Regions from separate parts of the Kribbella sp. CA-294648 genome, predicted to be linked through region 1. Evidence: riboswitches for the same ligand, from Rfam matches in the RefSeq annotation. Region 1 holds a riboswitch; the other holds the start of a gene.

Evidence for each region. A riboswitch is a leader RNA that binds a small molecule or an ion and turns the genes downstream of it on or off. The one in region 1 is predicted to bind S-adenosylmethionine.
Region 2: linked by a shared signal. The riboswitch ahead of thrC (threonine synthase) and the one ahead of ACQPYM_RS18075 (aminotransferase class V-fold PLP-dependent enzyme) in region 1 are both predicted to bind S-adenosylmethionine.

Annotation. Positions count from the first base shown of each region.
Region 1 covers NZ_CP191981.1:3,795,811-3,803,012, reverse strand. Annotated here, with positions in the region: gene ACQPYM_RS18085 (DNA translocase FtsK 4TM domain-containing protein) at 1-1,020, opposite strand, end outside; gene ACQPYM_RS18080 (DinB family protein) at 1,128-1,655, opposite strand; SAM riboswitch class IV at 1,818-1,931, shown strand; gene ACQPYM_RS18075 (aminotransferase class V-fold PLP-dependent enzyme) at 1,948-3,315, shown strand; gene ACQPYM_RS18070 (prolyl oligopeptidase family serine peptidase) at 3,365-5,428, opposite strand; gene ACQPYM_RS18065 (alkaline phosphatase D family protein) at 5,456-7,006, opposite strand; gene ACQPYM_RS18060 (GAF domain-containing protein) at 7,142-7,202, shown strand, end outside.
Region 2 covers NZ_CP191981.1:1,331,864-1,339,065, forward strand. Annotated here, with positions in the region: gene ACQPYM_RS06540 (cation:proton antiporter) at 164-1,405, shown strand; gene ACQPYM_RS06545 (helix-turn-helix domain-containing protein) at 1,563-2,600, shown strand; SAM riboswitch class I at 2,671-2,810, shown strand; gene thrC (threonine synthase) at 2,825-4,093, shown strand; gene ACQPYM_RS06555 (ubiquitin-like small modifier protein 1) at 4,090-4,365, shown strand; gene argG (argininosuccinate synthase) at 4,999-6,435, opposite strand; gene ACQPYM_RS06565 (zinc-dependent alcohol dehydrogenase family protein) at 6,494-7,202, shown strand, end outside.

The DNA of each region.
Region 1 (7,202 bases):
CGCGTCGACGTCGTACGGGTCCTCTTCGGGCTCGACGGCGGCCTTCTTGCGGCCGCGTTTGGAGATCTCGCGACCCTCGAGCACCGGCGAGTCGTACGGCTTGATGGTCGGCTCGCCGTCCTCGTCGAGAGCGGCCTTCGCGCGCCGCTCCTTGCGGGTCAGGCGCACGGTGTCGTCGGCCTGCGCGGCGACGGACGGAGCATCAGCCGGGAGCTCGGTCCGGCCGAGCAGTACGTCGAAGGCGGCGCGCACGCGGAGCGGGATCGCGTAGATCGGAGTACCGGTGACCACCAGGGCACCGAAGATCGCGAGCAGGACCAGCAAAGGCGCTGTCACGTACTGCGTGAGCAGGTCGGACAGGAACGCGGAGACGAAGTACCCGATCGCTCCCCCGGCGTCCTGCAGCCGGCCGTCGGCCGGGTTGTTGGGACGCGGTAGGCCATTGGCGATGTGGACCAGGCCGAGCACTCCGATGGAGACGGCACTCCAGCCGATGACCTGGCGTCCCGCCGGGCCGTTGCGGTCCGGGTGGCGCATCGTGCGCAGGGCGATGAACAGGAGCATCAGCGGGACGGCCCAGCCGAGCATGCCGACGCTGCCGCCGACCACTGTCCGTACGCCGTTGCCGACCGCGCCTGGCAGGTCCCACCAGATTGCGGCTGCCACTACCAGCGACAGACCGATCAGGGTGAGGCCGGCGCCGTCGCGGCGGTGGGCCGGGTCGAGGTCGCGGGCGCCGTGCCCGATACCGCGAACCATGCCGCCGAGCAGATGGGCGATCCCGATCCAGAGCTTGATCAGCCCCCGGCCGAGGGCGAGCATGGCGGTCGCGAACGGACCCGCACCGCCCGCCTTGGGCGTGGCAGTACGCGCAGCGGTAGAACCGCCGCGCTTGGTGCTCTGCCCACGCTTCTGGGCGCCTGACGGACGGGAGCGGCCACCTGCCGCCGAACGGCCCGATGCAGGGCTGCTGGCTGCGGACTTCCGCGCCCGCGCCGGGGAAGACGTGCGGGTCGCCATGTCTAGCAGGCTACCCCGACTACCACTCGAGTCACACGTGTCACACGCCGATCACACCACCCCATCCGTAGCGTCACAGCACAAACACCACCCTCCCGAGCGGAGAGTCAGGCGCCCGTGGTTCCGTCCAGTTGTTCGCGGAGGAGGTCGGCGTGGCCGCAGTGGCGGGCGTATTCGCCGATCAGGTGGAGGTAGATCATCCGGAGCGAAGAGAGTTCGCCTCTGACGGTGAACTGCTGGTCGAGCGAGTAGCCCTCGGCTGCTTTGTCGGACAGCGCCCACTCGTCGACGAGGGCCTCGTACTCCGCCTGCGCCTGGCCGGCGTCGATCAGTTCGAAATCCGCGTCCTTGCCCAGCGCGGGATCGAAAGCGGGCTCGGCCGGCGAAGTCGTGGAGGCGGACGCGAAGTGGATGCGGAACCAGATCCGCTCCACCTTCCGGGCATGCCGGATCAGGCCTAGTAGCGAGAGGTTGGAGGGCGGTGACGGCCGGTTGGCCAACTGCTCGGCGGTGAGGCCGGCGCATTTGTGCAGCAGCGTGGTCCGGTAGAAGTTCAGGTAGCCGGCCAGCAGTTCCTGTTCGGGGGCGACCAGCGAGCCGCCGGGCCGCTCGACTTCAGGTGCGATCCAGGTCATGCCGTCATCCTTGCCCGGCAGCCGTCACGACGGACCGGTGCCCCACCCAACGACACGAAAGGCCCCACCGCCACGCCTGTCGTCTCACGATACGTTCGAGTATCCCACGATACGAGACTTGCACTGGCGTCGGCGCCAGCCAGGCGGTTACCGTCTTCGGCAGGTCATGAGTGCCAGCGCGAAGCCCCGGCTTGCTGGCCGGCAACCCTCCTCCGCGGTGGGGTGCCCCGGGTGAGGACCCGGCCGTTCGGACACCCCGATCGGCAAGTGCGGACCACCCGGGAGCAGAACCATGTCGATCCTCTCCATCCTCGAGCCGGCCACCAGCACGGCCGCCGTCCGGCCCACCGTCGCCCGGCTCACCACCGGCAGCGTCCCCGCCACCGTCGCGAATGACCTGCTGGTCCCGCTGGCCGACGGCCGCGTGACGGACTACGCGAACTTCGACCACGGTGCGAGCGCGCCGTGTCTGGAGTCGGTACGAGCCGCGGTCGAGGCCGCGCTCCCGTCGTACGCGTCGGTGCACCGGGGCAACGGCTACGCCTCGCGGATCACCACGCAGTGGTACGAGCGGGCTCGCGCCGAGGTGCACGCCTTCGTCGGCGCGCGCCCAACGGACCAGGTCATCTTCACCCGTCAGACCACCGATGCGCTGAACCTCCTGGCCCGGGCAGTCCCGGAAGACGCGACCGTGATCGTGTTCGAGTCCGAGCACCACGCGGCCCTCCTCCCCTGGCCGGCCGAGCGGACCGTCCGGCTCGCAGCGCCGACAAGCCAGACCGCAGCGGTGACTGCAGTGGCCGATGCCCTGCGCGCCGCCCCCGAGGGCCCTCGCCTCGTCGTCATCACCGGCGCATCGAACGTCACCGGCGAGATCTTCCCGATCGCTGAGATCGCCGCCGTCGCCAAGGCCCACGGCGCGCGAGTCTGCCTCGACGCCGCGCAGCTCGCCCCGCACCGCCAAGTAAACATCCAGGAGCTGGACGTCGACTGGGTCGCGCTGTCCGGTCACAAGCTCTACGCCCCGTACGGCGCCGGCGCCCTGATCGGCCGCGCCGACTGGCTCAACGCCGCAGACCCCTACCTGTACGGCGGCGGCGCGACCGCTTCGGTGACCAGCGAGGCAACCGTCTGGAACGAAGGCCCCGCGCGGCACGAAGGTGGCTCCCCCAACGTGATCGGCGCGATCGCCCTGGCCACCGCCTGCGCCACGATCAGCAAGCACCGCGAGGCGATCGAGCAGCACGAGCGCAGCCTGCTCGCTCGGCTCCGCACCGGCCTCGCCCAGATCGCCGGCGTCAGGACGTACGACATCTTCGGGGTCGACGCGGATCGGGTCGGCACCGTCTGCTTCACGGTCGAGGGCGTCAGCTCGAACCTGGTGTCCGCGGCTCTGAGCGCGGAGTACGGGATCGGCGTGCGGGACGGGAAGTTCTGCGCGCACCAGCTGGTCGGGCACCTGCTCGCCGGCTCGCCGGAGCACTGTACGGCGGTCCGCGCGAGCCTCGGTCTCGGTACGACGCGTGAGCACGTGGACCGCCTCGTAAACGCCGTCCGCAACCTGGCTACCAATGGCCTGACGGCGGAGTACGAGGAGTCGGCCCACGGTTGCCAGCCCGTCGGCGACCCCCGCGACCTCGAGGCTCCCCGGATCTGGTGAACCACCGAGGGACCCAGCGCCACCGCTCGGCGCAGACCCCTCAAACCAGCTAGACCCCCGGCTCCAGACCTGTGTGGTGAGCGGCAAACGCCAGCAGGTCTGCCCACTCCGAAGCAACCATGGCGGCGGGCTTCCCGAAACCGTGGCCGGTGTTGACTTCGATGCGGCTCAGGACCGGGTTCTGCCCTGCCTGCACGTGCTGCAGGGTCGCCATGAACTTGTGGCTGTGCAGCGGCACCACCCGGTCGTCATGATCGCCGGTGACGACCAGGGTGGCCGGGTACGCCGTGCCCTCGCGCAGGTTGTGCAGCGGCGAGTAGGCAAGCAGGTCCTCGAACTGTGCCGGGTCGTCGGGCGACCCGAAGTCGGATACCCAAGCGGCGCCGACCGTGAAGAGGTGGAAGCGCAGCATGTCCATCACACCGACACCGGGCAGCGCTACTGCGAACAGGTCCGGCCGCTGAGCCATCACTGCTCCGACGAGCAGCCCGCCGTTGCTGCGGCCGTGGATGGCCAGCTTGTGCGGCGTGGTCACCTTGGTCTTGGTCAGGTGCTCCCCGACCGCGATGAAGTCGTCGAACACGTTCTGCTTGTTGGCCAGCCGCCCCTCGTCGTGCCAGGAGCTGCCGTACTCGCCACCGCCCCGCAGGTTCGTGATCACCAGTACGCCGCCTGCCGCGATCCAGGCCGGCCACCCCGGCCGGTAGTCGGCCAGCACCGGGATCCGGAACCCGCCGTACCCGTACATCAGGGTCGGCCGCGGCTGGTCGAAGGTCAGGTCGGCCCGGCTGATCAGGAAGTACGGCACCTCACGGCCCGGCTCGACCCGGCGGGTGACGATGATCTCCGGCGAGACGAAGCCCGAACCGGGCGGCACGAGCTCGGGAAGCGCCCGGAACTCGCCCGTCTCCGCCGAGACCAGGTAGGAGACCGTCGGGTCGGTGGTCGAGGAGAGACCGACAAAGACCTCGTCGTACTTCGGTGACGCGTTCAGCCCGACGACGGCCCCACCCGGCACCGGGATGACCCGGGCGTTGCCCCCGTCGAGATCGTGCAGCGACAGAACCGGCTGGGCGTCGATCAGCGAGAGCACGGCCAGCCCCGACCCGGTGCCGCTGACGGCTTGCAGCGCGCCCTCACCCTCGGGGATGAGATCGGTGAAGGTGCCGGCCAGGTCCGACTGAACCACCCGGCCGCGGGACGCGTCGCGGTCGGTTCGCAGTACCAGCTGCTCACCGGACATCCGGACGAAGACGGTCTCGTCGCGGAACTCGTCGATCACCTTGATCGGCTCGCCCAGCGCGCCATCCGTGATGGGGTAGAACCAGAGCTTCGTGGCGGGGTCCGTGCCCTGGCTGATCGTGATCACCAGGTAGCGGTCGTCGTCGGACACCTCGGGACCGATGAAGATCCGGTCGTTGTCCGGGAAGCTCAGAATCAGCTCGTCGTCCTGCTGCGGCGTACCAACCTTGTGCAGCTTCAGCTGCCCGCCACCGAGCGCCTTCGTCTCAGTGCCCTCAGCGCGCCCACTGGTCGGGTAGTGCAGGTACAGGTACGCCGACGAGTCCGGCAGCCAGGTGGCCTCGCAGAACTTGGCCTCTGTCACCACGTCGTCAACGTCAGCGCCGGTAGCGACCTCCCGGAGCCGGAAGGTGATCCAGTCGCTACCACTCTCGTTGACGCCGTACGCGAAGTACCGGCCGTCCGGGCTGACCGTGAAGCTGCCCAGGGAGTCAGTGCCGTCCTCGGACAGCGTGTTGGGGTCGACGATGACCCGGCCGCCGTCGAGCAGCCCCTGCAGCGAGTCGGCGACATAGATGACGTCCTGCGCCTGGGAGCCGTCGTTGCGACCGACGAAGTACCAGCCGGCCTTCCGAGCCGGTACGCCGGCCCGCGGGCGCGCCAGGATCGCCGTCATCGTCTCCCGGAACCACGCCCGCTCGGGGTAGCCCGACAGCTCCGCCTCGAACGCCTCGTTCTGCCGGCGGACCCAGTCCTTGGTCTCGGCCGAGTCGGCGTCCTCCAGCCAGCGGTAGGGATCAGCGATCTGACGGCCGTGCAGGGTGTCGACGACGGTCTCGTCACGGCGGCTCTCGGGGTACTCGGCGCTCATGCCACCAAACCTAACCCGCTGCCCGGATCACAGTCCCGGCTGCAGCTCCTTACGCCAGAGCACCTTGCCGTACAGGTCCCGCAGCGAGGTGGTGAAGACCTCTGTCCGGGGGTCGATCTCGACGTGCCCGAAGAACTGGTTTCCGCCGGACGGCGGCTGATTGGGGAAGTCGGCCGCCTTCACGAACTCCAGCCGCGGACCGAAGGTCGAGTCGAGCGCGTTCGGCCCGAAGGTGCCCGCGTTGACCGGACCGGCGACGATCTCCCAGAACGGGTCGAAGTCGGTGAAGGCGGCGCGGGACGGGTCGTAGTGGTGCGCAGCGCAGTAGTGCACGTCCGCGGTCAGCCAGACGGTGTTGCGGACCTTGCGGCGCTTGAACTGCGAAAGCACCCAGGCGATCTCGTGCTCCCGGCCGCCAGGCGCTCCGGCCTGGCCGTTGGCGACAGCCTCGATGTCGGCACCGTCCGGCACCAGCAGTCCGATCGGCATGTCGCTGGCGATCACCTTCCAGGTCGCCTTCGAAGCGGCGACCTCGCGGACCAGCCAGGCCGCCTGCTCGGCACCCAGGATCGCGACCGGCCCGGCCACGCCCGGTGCCGGGTTGGCGTCGCGGTACGTGCGCATGTCCAGGCAGAAGACCTCGAGCAGCGGGCCATAGCTCACCTTGCGGTAGATGCGGTTACGGCCGGCCGTGTGGGCCATCGGCAGGTACTCCAGGAACGCCTGCCGCGCACGAGCGGCCAGTACGTCGACCCGCTTCTCGGTGTAGCGCGCGTCGGTCAGGATCTCGCCGGGGTACCAGTTGTTGACCGTCTCGTGGTCGTCCCACTGGCTGATGATCGGCACGTCGGCGTACAGGTCACGGACGTTGTGGTCGAGCAGGTTGTACTTGTACCGCCCCCGGTACTCCGCCAGCGTCTCGGCGACCTTGCTGACTTCCTCGGTCACCAGGTTCTTCCACACCGTGCCGTCGGGGATCTTCACCTCGGCGGCGATCGGGCCGTCGGCGTAGATGTTGTCGCCGGAGTGCAGGAAGAAGTCCGGCCGGGTCCGGTGCATCGCCTTGTACGCGATCATGCCGCCGAAGTCGGGGTTGATGCCGTACCCCTGGCCGGCGGTGTCACCGGTCCACACGAAGCTCACGGGGCGGTTGCGGCCCGGCGTACTGAAGGAGCCTTCGGTGGTCTCGCCGCAGCGGCCGTAGGCGTCCTCGAAGCCGATCCGGTAGTCGTAGCGCTGGCCGGGCCGCAGGCCACGCAGCGGCAGCTGGGCGGTGTAGTCCTGCGAGGCCGAGGTGACCGGCCCCCGCAGCCGGATGGCCCGGTCGAACCGGCCATGGCTGGTCAGGTCGACCACCATGCGGGCCGGGCGGTCGGTACGGGACCAGACGACGGCCGAGTTCGCGGTGACGTCGCCACTGGCGATCCCTGACGGCAGGCCGGGACGGCCGCGGCGAACAATGGCCGGGGCGGCTGCGGCGGAGGTGGCGGAGGCAGAGGCAGTCGTCAGGCCCGGTACTGCGGCGGCGGCACCCGCGACGGCAGTGGCGGCCAGCAACTGGCGGCGGCTCAAGTTCATGATGCCGAAGGTGCTCTGCCCGGATGACGCGCGGATGACGGCCGGGCGAACTACCTGACAACTCAGCCACGCTGTTGCCGGCCTTGTCCGAGGACAGATGATGGAGTGACGCTGGACGAAAGGCGCGCTCAAGGAATGACACGGGAACACCGCCTCACGCAGATCTTCATCAAGCTGGCCGACACGCTCGTCGCCG
Region 2 (7,202 bases), 2.5 Mb from region 1:
ATTCGAGCACGCTGGGCGAGGTGTTCGCGGACCCGGCGGAGCTGGCGAAGATGCAGGTGGCGATCGAGACGTTCGCCACGGAGATGCAGAGCCGCGTCAGCCGCTGAAGCACGCCCAGTAGGCCCAGTGGTGGAAGGTGCATGATCTGGGCACTGGGTCGGTAATGACAATTGACGGGGACGGCCTGTACCTGGTGGCCGGCATTGCTCTCTTGGTCGGCGCCGTGCTGCCGCGGCTGCTACGCCGGTACGCGGTCTCGGCGCCGATCGCTTTCCTCAGCGCTGGTTTGCTTCTCGGCGCGTTCGTCGACCGGAGCCACCTGAGTCCGATCGCGGAACCCGAGCTGACCGAGCATCTGGCCGAGCTGACTCTGCTGCTCGCGTTGATGGGCGTCGGTCTGGCCATTGACCGGCCGATCGGATGGCGGCGGTGGAGTACGACGTGGCGGCTTCTCCTCATCGCATTGCCCGCCTGTATCGCTGCCGTCGCCGGTGTCGGCTGGCTGGTCGGACTGGCGCCCGCGACGGCTTTGCTGGTCGGCGCGGTGCTGGCGCCCACCGATCCGGTGCTGGCGTCCGACGTACAGGTGCAGGGGCCTTCGACCGGTGAGGGGGCCGAGCCTGAGGAGGACGACGAGATCCGGCTGGCGCTCACCTCGGAGGCCGGCCTGAACGACGGGCTCGCCTTCCCTTTTGTGTACGCCGCGATTTTCGCCGCCACCAAAGGCGCGGTCGGTGACTGGGGACTCGAGTGGTTCGCCTGGCACCTGATCGGCAAGATGGTGATCGGTGTCGCCATCGGGGTCGGAGCGGGCTGGCTGCTCGGGAAGATGGCCTTCGCGGCGCCGGTGCCGACGCTGCGGCTGTCGAACTTTCGCGAGCCGGTGATGGCTCTGGCGATGACCCTGGGCGTCTACGGGCTTGCGGAAGTGCTGCACGGCTACGGCTTCGTCGCTGTCTTCGTTGCTGCGTTGACGATCCGGGCAGCCGAACGCAGCCACGACTTCCACGGCGAGCTGCACGGATTCCTGGAGCAACTCGAGCACATCTTCACGTGGGGGATCCTGCTGCTGCTCGGAGTGGCCATCACCGGAGGGCTGCTGAAGCCGCTGACCTGGGGAGGGGCCGCGATCGGGCTCCTGCTGGTGCTGGTGATCCGGCCGGTGGTCGCCTGGTTCTCACTGGCCGGTACTCGGCTGCGGCAGTCCGAGCGATGGGTGACGGCCGCGTTCGGAGTACGGGGTGTGGGCTCGGTTTACTACCTGGCTTATGCGGGGTCCGACTTCAGTGCGGATCTGCCGTGGTTGTGGGCGACTGTCGGGTTCTCCGTTGCGCTGAGTGTGCTTGTGCACGGCGTCGCAGCGACTCCGATGATGCGGATGGTCGAGCGGCGGCGGGGGAATTGAACGCCCGGGCCGGAGGTTCGGCGCCGTGCCGGATCGCTCCGGCGGCGGCGATCCCGGCGGCGAAATCCTTCAGTTTCTCGAACATGACTCCATCGTGCGAGTTCCGCTGCCGCGGGAGAAGTGGCGCGGATGACCATGATCGCTAAGATTACGACACATGACGCGGAACGGGCAGGTGGTGCGGGGGCCGACGGTGTCGGTGCTCGCGTACGACGGGATGACCGGGTTCGAGGCCGGCATCGTGATGGAGGTGTTCGGGTTCGTCTGGCCGGACCTCGACCAGCCTTGGTACGAGCTGAAGGTCTGCACCGAGACGCCGGAGCCGATCCGGGTGATCGGTGGCGCGACGATGAGCAGCCCGCACGGGCTGGCCGAGTTCGCCGCGGCCGACACGGTCGTCATCCCGAGCGTCGCCGATCCGCGCGGCCCGACGTCACCGCAACTGACCGAGGCGCTGCAACAAGCTCACGCCCGCGGCGCCCGCATCGTCTCGATCTGCTCAGGCGCCTTCGCGCTCGCCGCCGCCGGCCTCCTGGACGGCCGTCGAGCGACCACGCACTGGCGGTACTCCGAACTGCTCCGTGAGCTCCACCCTGCGGTCCTGGTGGACCCGGAACCGCTCTACACCGACGAGGGTGACGTGCTCACCAGTGCGGGCTGTGCCGCCGGCCTCGACCTCGCGATGCACCTGGTCCGAAAGGACTTCGGCGCGGCCGTGGCCAACGCGGTCGCTCGCCGACTCGTGATCCAGCCATATCGGGCCGGCGGGCAGGCGCAGTACATCGAGTCGCCGGTGCCGCCGGAGCCGGACGACTCCCCGGTCGCCCGGAGTCTCGGGTGGGCGCTGGAGCACCTGGCCGAGCCGATCGGCGTACCGGATCTGGCGCGGGAAGCCGGGTTGTCGCCGCGGACCTACCTGCGGCATTTCGTGCGAGCGACCGGTACTACGCCGGCGAAATGGCTGATCGCCCAGCGCCTGCAGGCGGCGCTGACGATGCTGGAAACCGGGGATGCGCCGGTTGAGGAGATCGCGCTGGCGTCCGGGTTCGCCACCGCGGTGACGATGCGGCACCACTTCGGCAAGGTGCTGCGGACGTCGCCGTCGGCGTACCGGCGGACCTTCCGCGAGAGCGGGCCGGCGGCGGCCGGGAGACGGCTGGCGGCCACGCCTGGGCCGCGCGCGCGCCTGGCGTGAGCTGAGATCGGCTGTCTCGCATGGTGGGAACCGAAGACACATTATGGACCCGATTGGGTAACCTCGGCAGTGCTCATCCAGAGGGACTGAGGGAAACGGCCCGTTGAAGTCCCGGCAACCCTCCCCGTTCGGCGTCTCGATCCGAGGCCTCGGCGGCGGAACGGTGCCAAATCCGTCCTGTGCCGAGATCCGGTCCGGGGAAGATGAGGAGGGAAAACTCCGCCATGAGCCTGAGCACCGCGCCGACCACCCACACCATCCGTGAAGGTGCCTTCGGCAACGGAACGCACCTGAGCTGTCGCGCGTGTGGCGCGAAGTCCGAACTCGGTCCGTTCTACGCCTGTATGGAGTGCTTCGGCCCGCTGGAGGTCGGGTACGAGTTCCCGGCCATCACGCGTGCGCAGATCGAAGCCGGACCCAAGAACATCTGGCGCTACCAGCCACTGCTGCCCGTCCCGGTCGACGTGGCCAGCTTCCCGAACACCGAGCCCGGCTACACCCGGCTGATCGACGCCGGCAACCTGGCCCGCGAGCTCGGCCTGCGCAAGCTGTGGGTGAAGGACGACTCGGGCAACCCGACCCACTCCTTCAAGGACCGGGTCGTCGCGTCCGCCCTGAGCGCCACCCGCGAGCTCGGCATGAAGGTCTTCGCCTGCCCCTCCACCGGTAACCTGGCGAACGCGGTCGCCGCGGCCGCCGCCCGGGCCGGGATCCGCTCGGTCGTGTTCATCCCGCAGGACCTCGAGCGCCCCAAGATCATCACCACCGCCGTGTACGGCGGGACGCTGGTGGCCGTCGAGGGCAACTACGACGACGTCAACAAGCTGGCCTCCGAGATCGCCGGTGAGGAGGAGGGCTGGGCGTTCGTGAACGTCAACGTCCGGCCGTACTACTCCGAAGGCTCCAAGACGCTCGCCTTCGAGATCGCCGAGCAGCTCGGCTGGCGGATCCCGCAGCAGGTGGTGATCCCGGTCGCGTCCGGCTCGCAGCTGACCAAGATCGACAAGGGCTTCACCGAGCTGGGCAAGCTCGGGCTGGTCGACGCGACCGACTACAAGATCTACGGCGCGCAGGCGACCGGGTGCTCGCCGGTGGCGCAGGCGTTCCGCGACGGCCACGACGTGGTGAAGCCGGTCAAGCCGGACACCATCGCGAAGTCGCTGGCGATCGGGAACCCGGCCGACGGGCCGTACGTGCTGGACGTGGCCCGGCGTACCGGCGGCGTGATCGAGGACGTCAGCGACGAAGAAGTTGTCGAGGGCATCCAGTTGCTGGCCCGCACCGAGGGCATCTTCACCGAGACCGCCGGTGGGGTGACGGTCGCGACGCTGAAGAAGCTGATCGAGACCGGCCAGCTCGACCCCGACGCCGAAACCGTCATCATCAACTCCGGCGACGGGCTCAAGACGCTCGACGCCGTGGCCGACCGGGTCGGCCCGAAGGTCACCATCCCCGCGTCGTACGACGCCTTCGTGAAGGCTGGTCTGCAGTGAGCGTCAGCGTCCGTGTCCCGACCATCCTGCGTCCCTACACCCAGGGCGCGTCCGAGGTCTCCGTCGACGGCTCCACCCTGAGCGAGGTGCTGGACTCCCTCGACACGTCGTACCCCGGCATCAAGAGCCGCGTCCTCGACGAGTCGGGCGAACTCCGCCGCTTCGTCAACATCTACGTCGACAACGACGACGTCCGCTTCGCCGAAGGCCTGCAAACCTCCATCAAAGACGGCGGCCAGGTCTCCATCATCCCCGCCGTCGCCGGCGGCTGACAGCCACTCACCAACGGCGAGAACCTCAGCTAGACAGATTTTCTTTTATTTCTAAGCTGTCTGAGGTTCTCGCCGCGCTGATGAGGCGGGAATCCGCCGCTGTGGCGCAGGCAGTCGTCCGCCTGTAAATGCGTGGTGGCCGCGCCGTGGGGTGGAGACGGTGTGGGGGCCCGGGGTGCTCGCTCGCCTGCGGCTCGCATCGAGTGGCGAGGGATGGTTGTCGCCGTCAGCCGGGCTCGCTCGCCTACGGCTCGCATCGGGTGATGCGGGGTTGCTGCCGCTAGCCGGGCTCGCTCGCCTACGGCTCGCATCGGGGAGGCGAGGGATAGTGGTTGTCGCCGCCAGCCGGGCGCGGGCTCGCTCGCCTGCGGCTCGCCTCGCGTGCCGAGGAAGGGTGATTGCCGCCGCCAGCCGGGCTCGCTCGCCTGAGGCTCGCCTCGCGCAACCGCGAGGCGAGCAACCGTAGGTGCATCAGCCGGCAATTGGCGGGCATCGACAAACCCAACAAGGCGGAAGACAAGCCGCGCCAGCGCGGTGGTCTTCCGCCTCATCTCTGCGACGAGAACCTAGGCAAACACAAGAATTTTCTTTGTTTTTAAAGAGTTTTGTTCTTGTGGTTGTCTGTTGCTGGGGTCAGTCGGTGCCGAATTCCATGGCTGCGTTGTCGAGGAGTTCGTCGTCGGGGTTGACCTGGCCTCGGGAGGCGATGGCGTCGGCTCCGCCTTGGGTCATTTCGCCGATCAGGGTGGTGTCGGCGCCGAGGAGTTCGGCGTGGGCTGTGCCGATCATGCCCAGGCCGGCGTACTGCTCCAGCTTGGCGCGGGAGTCGGCGATGTCCAGGTTCCGCATGGTCAGCTGACCGATCCGGTCGACCGGGCCGAACGCGGAGTCTTCGGTGCGCTCCATCGACAGCTTGTCCGGGTGGTAGCTGAACGCCGGGCCGGTGGTGTCGAGGATCGAGTAGTCCTCGCCGCGCCGCAGCCGCAGGGTGACCTCACCGGTGATGGCCGAGCCGACCCACCGCTGCAGCGACTCCCGGATCATCAGCGCCTGCGGGTCGAGCCAGCGGCCTTCGTACATCAGCCGCCCGAGCTTGCGGCCCTCGTTGTGGTACGCCGCGATGGTGTCCTCGTTGTGGATCGCGTTCACCAGCCGCTCGTACGCCGCGTGCAGCAGCGCCATCCCGGGCGCCTCGTAGATGCCGCGGCTCTTCGCCTCGATGATCCGGTTCTCGATCTGGTCCGACATGCCCAGCCCGTGCCGGCCGCCGATCGCGTTGGCCTCCAGTACCAGGTCGACCGCGGAGCCGAACTCCTTGCCGTTGATCGTCACCGGCCGGCCCTGGACGAAGCCGATCGTGACGTCCTCGGTGGCGATCTCGACCTCGGGGTCCCAGAACTTCACGCCCATGATCGGGGTGACGGTCTCCACCCCGGTGTCGAGGTGCTCGAGCGTCTTCGCCTCGTGCGTCGCGCCCCAGATGTTCGCGTCGGTCGAGTACGCCTTCTCGGTGCTGTCCCGGTACGGCAGGTCGTGGGCGAGCAGCCACTCGCTCATCTCCTTCCGACCCCCGAGCTCGGTGACGAAGGCGGCGTCGAGCCACGGCTTGTAGATCCGCAGGTTCGGGTTGGTGAGCAGCCCGTACCGGTAGAACCGCTCGATGTCGTTGCCCTTGAAGGTCGAGCCGTCGCCCCAGATCTGGACGTTGTCCTCGAGCATCGCGCGGACCAGCAGCGTGCCGGTCACCGCCCGGCCCAGCGGGGTGGTGTTGAAGTACGCCCGGCCGCCGGTGCGGATGTGGAACGCGCCGCAGGTCAGTGCGGCCAGGCCCTCCTCGACCAGCGCCGCACGGCAGTCGACCAGCCGCGAGATCTCGGCGCCGTACGCCTTGGCGCGACCGGGGACCGAGTCGATGTCGGGTTCGTCGTACTGGCCGATGTCGGCGGTGTAGGTGCAGGGCACGGCGCCCTTGTCGCGCATCCACGCGACCGCGACCGACGTATCGAGACCCCCGGAGAAGGCGATGCCGACCCGTTCACCGACGGGCAGAGACGTGATGACCTTGGACATGAGAATAAGTATGCACTGCTCTGCATGATCATGCAAACCCAGTGGATAGGATGACCCGATGCGCGCGATCGTGATCGACCAGTACGGCGTACTGCCGGTGGTGCGGGAGGTGCCCGAGCCTGAGGTTCAACCTGGCGGGGTGGTCCTGAAGGTGGAGGCGACCGGGTTGTGCCGGAGCGACTGGCACGGCTGGCAGGGGCACGACCCGGACATCGTCCTGCCGCATGTTCCGGGGCATGAGCTGGCCGGGACCATCGCGGCGGTGGGCTCAGGGGTCTCCGGTTGGGCGGTGGGGGATCGGGTGACGTCGCCCTTCATCTGCGCTTGTGGGACCTGCGAGCAGTGTCGGGAGGGCAACCATCAGGTCTGCCCGAATCAGCTGCAGCCGGGCTTCAACTATTGGGGATCGTTCGCGGAATACGTCGCGCTGCCGTTTGCCGAGGTGAATCTCATCCGGCTGCCGGACGAGCTCGACTTCGGTACCGCGGCGGGGCTGGGGTGCCGCTTCGCTACGTCGTACCGGGCTGTGCGGCAGGTCGGGCGGGTTCAGGCCGGTGAGAGTGTGGTCGTTTTCGGGTGTGGCGGGGTCGGCTTGTCCGCGGTGATGATCGCTGCCGCGCTCGGCGCCAGGGTGATCGCCGTTGACACCAATCCGGGGGCACTGGAGTTGGCCCGCTCGTACGGTGCCGCTGAGGTGGTGCTGTCGTCGGAGGACGTGGTGCCGGAGCTATTGGAGCTGACCGGTGGCGGGGCGCAGGTGACGATCG